Regions from separate parts of the Bradyrhizobium sp. WYCCWR 13022 genome, predicted to be linked through region 2. Evidence: predicted binding sites of a transcription regulator. Region 2 holds the regulator's gene; each other region holds the start of a gene.
What was found. The regulator PhoB, encoded in region 2, activates phosphate uptake and scavenging genes when phosphate is short. The targets are predictions, from matches to a motif close to TGTCATNNANCTGTCAT.
Positions count from the first base shown of each region.

Region 1: a site for PhoB is predicted at 1,280-1,296, ahead of phnF (phosphonate metabolism transcriptional regulator PhnF). Genes of this name have one in related genera too.
Region 3: a site for PhoB is predicted at 1,512-1,528, ahead of QY049_RS11235 (YbhN family protein). Genes of this name have one in related genera too.
Region 4: a site for PhoB is predicted at 1,148-1,164, ahead of QY049_RS16275 (YdcH family protein). Genes of this name have one in related genera too.

Region 1 covers NZ_JAUIZJ010000023.1:197,793-199,989, reverse strand. Annotated here, with positions in the region: gene phnE (phosphonate ABC transporter, permease protein PhnE) at 1-437, shown strand, start outside; gene phnF (phosphonate metabolism transcriptional regulator PhnF) at 517-1,245, opposite strand; gene phnG (phosphonate C-P lyase system protein PhnG) at 1,353-1,817, shown strand; gene phnH (phosphonate C-P lyase system protein PhnH) at 1,822-2,197, shown strand, end outside.
Region 2 covers NZ_JAUIZJ010000013.1:57,431-59,627, forward strand. Annotated here, with positions in the region: gene phoU (phosphate signaling complex protein PhoU) at 1-516, shown strand, start outside; gene phoB (phosphate regulon transcriptional regulator PhoB) at 539-1,252, shown strand; gene QY049_RS20390 (GcrA family cell cycle regulator) at 1,355-1,867, opposite strand.
Region 3 covers NZ_JAUIZJ010000005.1:115,126-117,322, forward strand. Annotated here, with positions in the region: gene QY049_RS11230 (hypothetical protein) at 1-159, opposite strand, end outside; gene QY049_RS11235 (YbhN family protein) at 258-1,340, opposite strand; gene QY049_RS11240 (ferritin-like domain-containing protein) at 1,769-2,197, shown strand, end outside.
Region 4 covers NZ_JAUIZJ010000010.1:121,703-123,899, forward strand. Annotated here, with positions in the region: gene QY049_RS16255 (GGDEF domain-containing protein) at 1-97, shown strand, start outside; gene QY049_RS16260 (hypothetical protein) at 100-351, opposite strand; gene QY049_RS16265 (hypothetical protein) at 373-579, opposite strand; gene QY049_RS16270 (YdcH family protein) at 715-921, opposite strand; gene QY049_RS16275 (YdcH family protein) at 1,250-1,432, shown strand; gene QY049_RS16280 (NAD(P)/FAD-dependent oxidoreductase) at 1,544-2,197, opposite strand, start outside.

The DNA.
Region 1 (2,197 bases), on a different contig from region 2:
TCTGGGCGCTGGTCTGGATCAACGTGGTCGGGCTCGGCCCGTTCGCCGGCGTGCTCGCCATCGCGGTGTCGGATTTCGGCGCGTTCGGCAAGCTGTTCTCGGAGGCAATCGAAGGCGCCGACCAGAAGCAGGTCGAGGGCATCCGCGCCTCCGGCGGCAGCGCGCTGCACGAGATCCGCTTCGGCCTCTTGCCGCAGGTGTTGCCCGTCATCGCCGGCCAGGTGCTCTATTTCATCGAATCAAACACGCGCTCGGCCACCATCATCGGCATCGTCGGCGCCGGCGGCATCGGCCTCGAGCTCGCCGAACAGATCCGCGTGCTGGAATGGCAGAAGGTGTCGTTCCTGATCCTGATGATCCTGGTCGCCGTCGCCGCGATCGATTTCGTCTCGGGCAAGCTGCGCTTTGCGATTATCGGAAAACGGGCGGTGGCCTGATTCCTCGCCTCGCCCCGCTTGCGGGGACTCTCCGCGAGTCCATCTCTCAAGTGATTGCGTGGGAGAGTAGGCGACCCGCCTACGGCTCCACCACAAACTCCACCCGCTCCGCCGCAAAGCGCGAATGCTTGGTCACCAGCGGCTTGCCCTGGAGATCGAGGTCCGTCGCGTCAACCACCAGGATCGGCCGTCCCAGCGGCAGGTCGAGCCGTACGGCATCGGTGGCATCGACGATGCCGGCAGTGATCCTCGTAGCGCCGCGGCGGTAGTCGCTGATGCCGTAATGCTCGAGCATCTTCGTCATCGAGCGCGTGGCCGAAAACACCGTGCCTGCGCCCGGAAACCGCTCCGCCGAGAGCCATGTGGTGGAGACGCAGATCGGCGTGCGGTCGGCCAGGCGAATGGCCTCGATCCGCACCAGCGGTGCGCCGGTCTTCAAGCCCAGCTCGCGAGCGAGCTCGCGGGTTGCGACGTCCTCTGACGCCTCGATCATCCGACCGTGCGGCTCGCGGCCTTCGGCTCCGACGATCTCGGAGAAGCGCGTGCGCGAGCGCAAGGGATAAGCGAGTTTCTGCGCTTCGACATAGGTTCCGCTGCCGCGTTCGGCGCGCACGATGCCGCGTTCCGCAAGCGCCGCCAACGCGCGCCGCACGGTGTGCCTGTTGACGCGATAGGTTTCGGCGATCTCCATCTCGCCTGGTAATTTGTCGCCGGCGGCGAAGCGGCCATCGGCAATGCCGCGCTCGATGCCGTCGGCAACGAGGCGCCACAGCGCGACGCCCGAGGAGGCGGTGTCCTGCATGCTCATGTCGGCGGCCAGCCTAGCCCAGAAATCATGCGTTTGTCACGAAACAGTCATGGCGCTTCCGTATCAAGTTGTCTATTATCATAGACAACTTTAATTCGGCAAGTTCGGTGGATTCGTTGAGCCAACACAGCAATCAGCAAGCGCAGCGTCAGGCCGCCATGGCCGTGCTGGCGCACGCGGAGGCGGGCGAGATCGCCGCCCGTCTCCGCACGATTCCCTTGCCCGGCCATCAGGATCTGCGCGAACCGGAGAACGGTCTGGTCATGCTGCGCGGCCGGGTCGGCGGCGACGGCGCGCCGTTCAATCTCGGCGAAGCCACGGTGTCGCGCGCAGCCGTGCGCCTTGCCAGCGGTGAGGTCGGGTTCGGCTATGCGCTCGGACGCGATGGCGAGAAGGCGCGGCTGATCGCCCTGTGCGACGCGCTGGTGCAGTCGCGTGATTTTGGCGCGGCGATCGAGCGCGAGGTAATCGCACCGTTGCGCGAGCAGCTTATGGTCCGGCGCAACCGCGTGGCGGAAGAGACCGCGGCGACGAAGGTTGATTTCTACACCATGGTGCGCGGTGAGGGGTGAGGCCATGACCACGATTGCGGAACTGCCGCCGGGATTCGCCGACAAGGTGTTGTCGGCGCAATCGACCTTTCGCTCGGTCATGGACGCGATGGCGCGGCCGGGCTCGGTCCAGCGTATCGTGCCGATGGCGGGAACACCTGGTACGATGATGCGCGGCACCGCCGCGATCGCGTTGACGCTGTTCGATCACGATACGCCTCTCTGGCTCGATCCGCGGATGGCTGAAAGCACCGACGTCTTGAAGTGGCTCAAGTTCCACACCGGTGCGCCCGTGATTCAGGATTCCTCGATCGCGGCCTTCGCGCTGATCAGCGATGGTGTGTTGCTGCCCGATCTCGAGCGTTTCGCGCTCGGCACCAACGAATATCCTGATCGTTCCA
Region 2 (2,197 bases):
GCCGTGCTCACCATCGCACGCCGCCAGCCGATGGCGGTGGATCTGCGCGAGATCGTCGGAGCGATGCGCGTTGCGACCGATCTCGAGCGGATCGGCGACCTCGCCAAGAACATGGGCAAGCGCGTCGCGGCGCTGGAGACGGATTTCCATCCGCTCAAACTGTTCCGCGGCCTCGAGCACATGACCGACCTCGTGCAGCAGCAGGTCAAGTCGGTGCTGGACGCCTATGCCGCGCACGATCTGCCGGCGGCGATGGCGGTGTGGAAGGGCGACGAGGAAGTCGACGCCATCTGCACCTCGCTGTTCCGCGAACTCCTCACCTACATGATGGAGGATCCGCGCAACATCTCGTTCTGCATCCACCTGATGTTCTGCGCCAAGAACATCGAACGGATCGGCGATCATGCCACCAACATTGCCGAGACCGTGTTCTACATGATCGAAGGCCAGGCGATCACCGACAAGCGGCCGAAGGGCGACATGACGACGTTCGCCACGACGGTCCCGAACACCTGATCAGGCAAGGAGCGACCAGACCATGGGCGCACGCATTATGGTGGTTGAGGATGAGGAAGCTCTCACCGAGCTTCTCCGCTACAACCTCGAAGGCGACGGCTATGACGTCGAGACGGTGATGCGCGGCGACGACGCCGACACCCGCCTCAAGGAGCACATCCCCGATCTGATCGTGCTCGACTGGATGCTGCCGGGGCTGTCGGGCATCGAGCTGTGCCGCCGGTTGCGGACGCGGTCCGACACCAAGCAGCTGCCGATCATCATGCTCACTGCGCGCGGCGAGGAGAGCGAACGGGTGCGGGGCCTTGCGACCGGCGCCGACGATTACATCGTCAAGCCGTTCTCGGTGCCCGAGCTGTTGGCACGCGTGAAGGGGCTGCTGCGGCGCGCCAGCCCGGAGCGGCTCGCGACCGTGCTTGCTTTCGGCGACATCGAGCTCGACCGCGAAAAGCGCCGCGTGGCGCGCTCGGGCCGGCCGATCGATCTCGGCCCGACCGAATACCGTCTGCTCGAGTTCTTCCTGGAGCATCCCGGCCGCGTGTTCTCGCGCGAGCAGCTGCTCGACAGCGTCTGGGGCCGCGACATCTATATCGACGAGCGCACCGTCGACGTGCATATCGGCCGCCTGCGCAAGCTGCTCAATCTCGGCCGCGAGCAGGACCCGATCCGCACCGTCCGCGGCGCGGGCTACGCGCTCGACGATCGCTTCGCGAAGGCCGAGCAGGCCTCCGGCTAGCTACCTAGCTGCCCGCAAGCAAAACAAAAAAAGCGCGCTCGGCGGCGCGCTTTTCTTTTTCGCCCCGGCCGGTGCCGGGACGATGTCGGTCTCAAGCTGTACTCAGCGCGTGCCGGGCTTGGCCGGTGCGCGGCGGCGATCGGCTGCCGGCTGATACGCAACGCGCGAGTGCTGGGCGCAGTAGGGCAGGCCGGACAGGGCCTTGCCGCCGCAGAAGAAGAAATCCGGGCTCGAGGGATCGCCCACCGGCCAGTGGCAGGTGGCTTCGTTCAGCTCGAGCAACGAGAGCCGCTGGCTCATCGGCACCACGTTGTCGTAGGTAACGGGTTCGGCCTCGACCTCGACCTCGAAGGCCTGCGCCAGTGCGGTGTTGCCGCGCGCGATCGGCCTGCTCACCCGCATCATGTGCTGCGCAGGACGTGCCTTGCGTGGCCGCGGAGCCGCTGACGAGGGGCTCTTGGCGCGGCCGGACAGGCCGAGCCTGTGCACCTTTCCGATCACGGCGTTACGGGTGACATTCCCAAGCTCGGCGGCGATCTGGCTGGCCGAAAGTCCGGCCTCCCAGAGCTTTTTCAGCTGCTCGACGCGATCGTCGGACCAGGTCAAAACCGTCATGGCACCCTTTCCTTCGCCGCGCGCCCGCCATCCTGGGGCCGCACAACGAATGCCTAAGCCTCGAAAAACCCGTGCCGCCGGAATCCCTTAAGGCTCGCCGGGCGCGCGAAGTGCGCCCGAACGTTTACGCCGGTACATGAGGACTCTTGGGATCAGAACCGCTGCACGAGATGTCGTATCTGACAAGCCAAACGCTACAATATGGCGTGACTCGCGCGCAAGAGTCCGCCGACTCGCTTCCACATGTTCCGTGGCGAAAATCCTGCAAAATCGTCACCGCAAGACTACGGATTCAGCGTTTCACGAGGCTTTCCGGGCGGCATTGACACC
Region 3 (2,197 bases), on a different contig from region 2:
GTCGCGCTCCTCGCGGAACAGGCGGAAGCGATTGCGGACCTCCCAATTGATCTGCAAGGCGCCGCTGTCCTGCGCGGCTGCGGGCTGAGGCAAAACGGCGAGGAGCCCTGCCAGCAGCAGGGCGCCCGCGAGACATCGGCGAAGGGAAACAGGGATCATGGCCCGCGTCTTCAACGGCAAAGTTGAGGCGGAAATAAGAGAGGATTGCCGTTCGGCCTGCAACCTTCGTCTGTCGCCTTTGCAGGTCGCGGCCGGCCTTACCGTTTGCTCGCCTGGCGCAGCGACCGCTCATGCTCCATCGCCGTAACCTGCTTGGGCAGGTTGGCCTGCGCGCAGGCCTCCGCCAGCCGCCGTCGCTCCTGCCAGGGCTGGACGACGTTCATCCAGAGCTCGCGGGTGCCCATGATGGAGATGGCCAGACCGAACGGGATCACGAAATAGAGAATACGGAAGACCAGCAGTGTCGCCAGCAGCTGCTCACGGCCGAATTCGGGCAGCGCCACCAGCATGGCGGCGTCGAACACGCCGATCGAGCCGGGCGCATGGCTGGCAAAGCCCAGCAGTGTCGCCAGGATGAACACAACGGCGAGCGACAGGAAGTCGATCGGCGGAGTGGAAGGGATCAGCAGATACATCGCAAAGGCGCAGAAGCCGAGATCGACCACGCCGATCAGGATCTGCACCAGCGTCAGCGGCGCTGACGGCAGCACCACCTTCCAGCCCTTCTGGCCGAGCTCGCGTCGTTTCTCGCCCATGCAGAGCCAGACCAGATAGGCCCCGATCGAGGCGAGGCCGCCGAACGCGATCAGCCGGTTAATCGACGACGGCAGCTGGTCCATGTAGGAGGCCGCGTCCGGGTGGATGGCCATGCCGATCGACAGCACGAAGATGTTACCGAGCCAGAAGGTCAAGCCGGAGAGGAAGCAGATCTTCGCGACGTCGATCGCGTTCAGCCCATAGTCCGAATAAATCCGGAAGCGGATCGCGCCGCCCGTGAATACGGTGGCGCCGATATTGTGGCCGATCGAATAGGACGTGAAGCTCGACAGCGCTGCGATGCGATAGGGCACGTGCTTCTTGCCGATCGTTCGCAATGCAAAAAAGTCATAGAAGGTCAGCGTACAGAACGCGAAGAACACGCAAAGCGCCGCCAGGCCGATATTGCCACGCGGGATATCAGCCAGCGCGGTGAGGATGGCGTTCCTGTCGATCCCGTGGAGGGTCCGCACGAGCGTGGTGACCGCGAAGGCGATGATCATCACGCTCGCGGCAATTCCGAGCCGTCGCCAGCCGATCCATCTCTTGAAGCCGCGCTTCAGCGCGGGCAGCAGTCCGTGCATTCATCCTCCCGGCGGGGGGCAAGACCGACCGGGCCAGACATTGGCCGGTCGGTTGCGATCACTGCCCGAAAAGGGCGTCGATCGCTAGGCATGATGTAGCTCATTTAAGGCAAAAACAGCGACTTGTGCAGCCCTTGACAACGACAGGTTCTGCGCCGGATCGGCCGTTTCTGTCATACATGGTTCACATCGCCCGCGCGTTAAGCATATGAGTCGGGGACCGAGCCTCGACCGCGTAACCTTTCATTGAGATGGTCTCAAATCCTGCGCTCGCAAGCTTTGTTCCGGCGCAAACGCGGCGAGGCTTTTTTGGAACGACGGCGCCGCGCACCGGTTAGCGCCCCATCAGCAATCGAACACGGCGAAACAACAGGCTTTTCGTGCAAGCCGGTACGGTCGTGTTCCCGAAACCTGCAAGGATCGGAACGATGGGACTGTTCACCAAAGACATCAAGACCATGAACGACCTGTTCGTGCATCAGCTCCAGGACATCTACTACGCCGAGCAGCAGCTCACCAAGGCGCTGCCGAAAATGGCAGACAAGGCTACCGATCCGCAGCTGAAGCAGGGCTTTTTGACGCATCTCGAGGAAACCAAGCAGCACGTCGCGCGGCTGGAGGAAGTGTTCAAGATGCACGGTGCCCAGGTGAAGGCGGTCGACTGCCCGGCGATCGACGGCATCATCGAGGAAGCCGACGAGACCGCCGGCGAGGTCGCAGACAAGGCGGTGCTCGACGCAGCGCTGATCAACGCCGCGCAGGCCGCCGAACACTACGAGATCGTCCGCTACGGCAGCCTGATTGCCTGGGCCAAGCAGCTCGGCCGCAGCGATTGCGCCGCCGTGCTCGCCAAGACC
Region 4 (2,197 bases), on a different contig from region 2:
CGACGCTGCCCGCGCGCTGGAGGAGGCCGATGCCGCCATGTATGTGCGCAAAGCGCAGCGGCGGCACGAGCCGCGGATCAGGCTTGTCAGCAGCTGATTTTACAGTGTCGCGAGATCTTCCGGCACATTGCCGAATTTACGCAGCAGCGTGGCATCACCGAATTCACCGGTCATGGGATCGCCGCTGCGGCTGAATGCGATTGCGCCGATATGTCCGGCGCCGCGCGCCAATGCCTCGGCGCGTCGCAACGCGGCCGTCGAGCTCTGGCATTCCTCAGCCGTGCCCGCGACAGGCGATCCGTCGGCATCGATCAGGAAGGGCATTGCAACGTAGTAGGTCACGTCAGACATGGCGTTGCTCCAACGGTGAGTTCAGGCAGCGCTACTCCTGCTGCGTGAGGTCTCGGGAATGCAGCCGGCCGAAATCGCCGCCTGCAATTCCTCCAGCTCGGCTTCCAGGTATTCGTTGGCCATGATCAGCGCCTTGATCGTGCTGCGCAGGTTGCCGTCGCACATCGCGATCGCCTGGTCGCAGGCCTGTTCATAATGGCTGTTGTCGAGAAGGGCGGGGACTGACATCGGCGGTGTCCTTGCGGGTTGTCCTTGGGCGTTTGCTTTGGGCGGTTCCTGGGGTGTCCGGGCGGTATTTATGTTCTCTTTTTGTTCTTTTCGAGTCAAGCGGATTCATCGCGGCAATCCACGGCCGCTCACAGCTCAGGCAATGATGTCGGGCGTGATCTGGTCTTCGATGAAGGCGATACGGTCGCGCAACAATAGCTTGCGCTTCTTCAACCGCTGTAACCGCAAAAGGTCGGGAGCGGGCGATTGATGCAGTGCATCGATCGCCGCATCGAGATCTCGGTGTTCCTGCTGCAACCGGGTGAGCTCGGCTTCGAGCTCACGCTCGTCTTCATGGGTCATGTCTGCGGTGGCCGAAAACCGATGGGCTTGAGATCAAGGCTGTGGACGCCCTGTGGAAATTATCGCCCTTGCGCGGCGTGACCGCAAGCGATCTGCGACCGTCACGCACCGCTCTCTCGCAAGATATTTCGACGATTCGCAAGCGCGCCGCATAAGCGCATTGATATCATGGATTTTTCGCCGCGCGGTTCCGTACTCACGCTTCATTACATATGAATTTTCAAAAATGACGATGCGACGACGGATACCCATCGACAGAACGAATCGGTGATGTACACTTCCGCGTCCGGATCGAATCCAAGGGTCACCCCTACCGAGGAGGTTTCGAATGACAATTCAGGCACATCTGGTTGAATTGGAACGGAAGCACAAAATTCTCGAAAACGAATTGCACGAAGCTCTCGTGCACCTTTCAACAGACGACCTGCAAATTGTTGAGTTGAAGCGCCGCAAGTTACTGGTCAAGGACCAGATCGAACGACTGAAGCAGTCCGGCGACACGCTTCACTAGTAGCCCCCGTAACAGCGTCAGGTTTGATCGTATCCTTTCAGGCAGGGACGGGAGCCTTCGCGCTTGTCCCTGCTGTAAGGTGCGCATTGCGCGAGCATCTTCGCGCGGTGATCAGATCTCTGCGAGCTCCGCGACGTGGTCCGCGATCGCGAGCGACGATGTCAGTCCCGGCGATTCGATGCCGAACAGATTGACCAGCCCTGCAACGCCGTGGTCGCGCGGACCCTGCATCAGAAAATCCTGCGTCGCCACCGCCGGCGGCACGATCTTCGGGCGGATGCCGGAATAGCTCGGCATCAGCGCGCCATCGGGCAGCGTCGGCCAGTATTTGCGGATCGCCGGATAGAAGCGTTCGGCGCGCGACGGATCGACTTCGTAATCGATGGTCTCGATCCATTCGACGTCGGGGCCGAAGCGCGCCTGTCCTGCCATGTCCAGCGTCAGATGCACCCCTAACCCGCCGGGCTCGGGCACCGGATAGATCAGGCGCGAGAACGGCGCGCGCGCGTTGCAGCTGAAATAATTGCCCTTGGCGAGATAGGCCGGCGGAATCCGGTCGACAGGCATACCGTCGATGTGACGCGCCACGGTCGTCGCCGAAAGTCCGGCGGCGTTGACGAGCAGGTCGCATTGCAGGGTCATCGGCGCTTCGCCGCCGGCTTCGATCTCGATCACGCCGGCCTCCGCCTTGGCGCGGATCAGCGGCGTGTGAAACGCAAAGGCCGCGCCTGCATCTTCAGCCTCGCCGCGCAGCGAGAGCATATA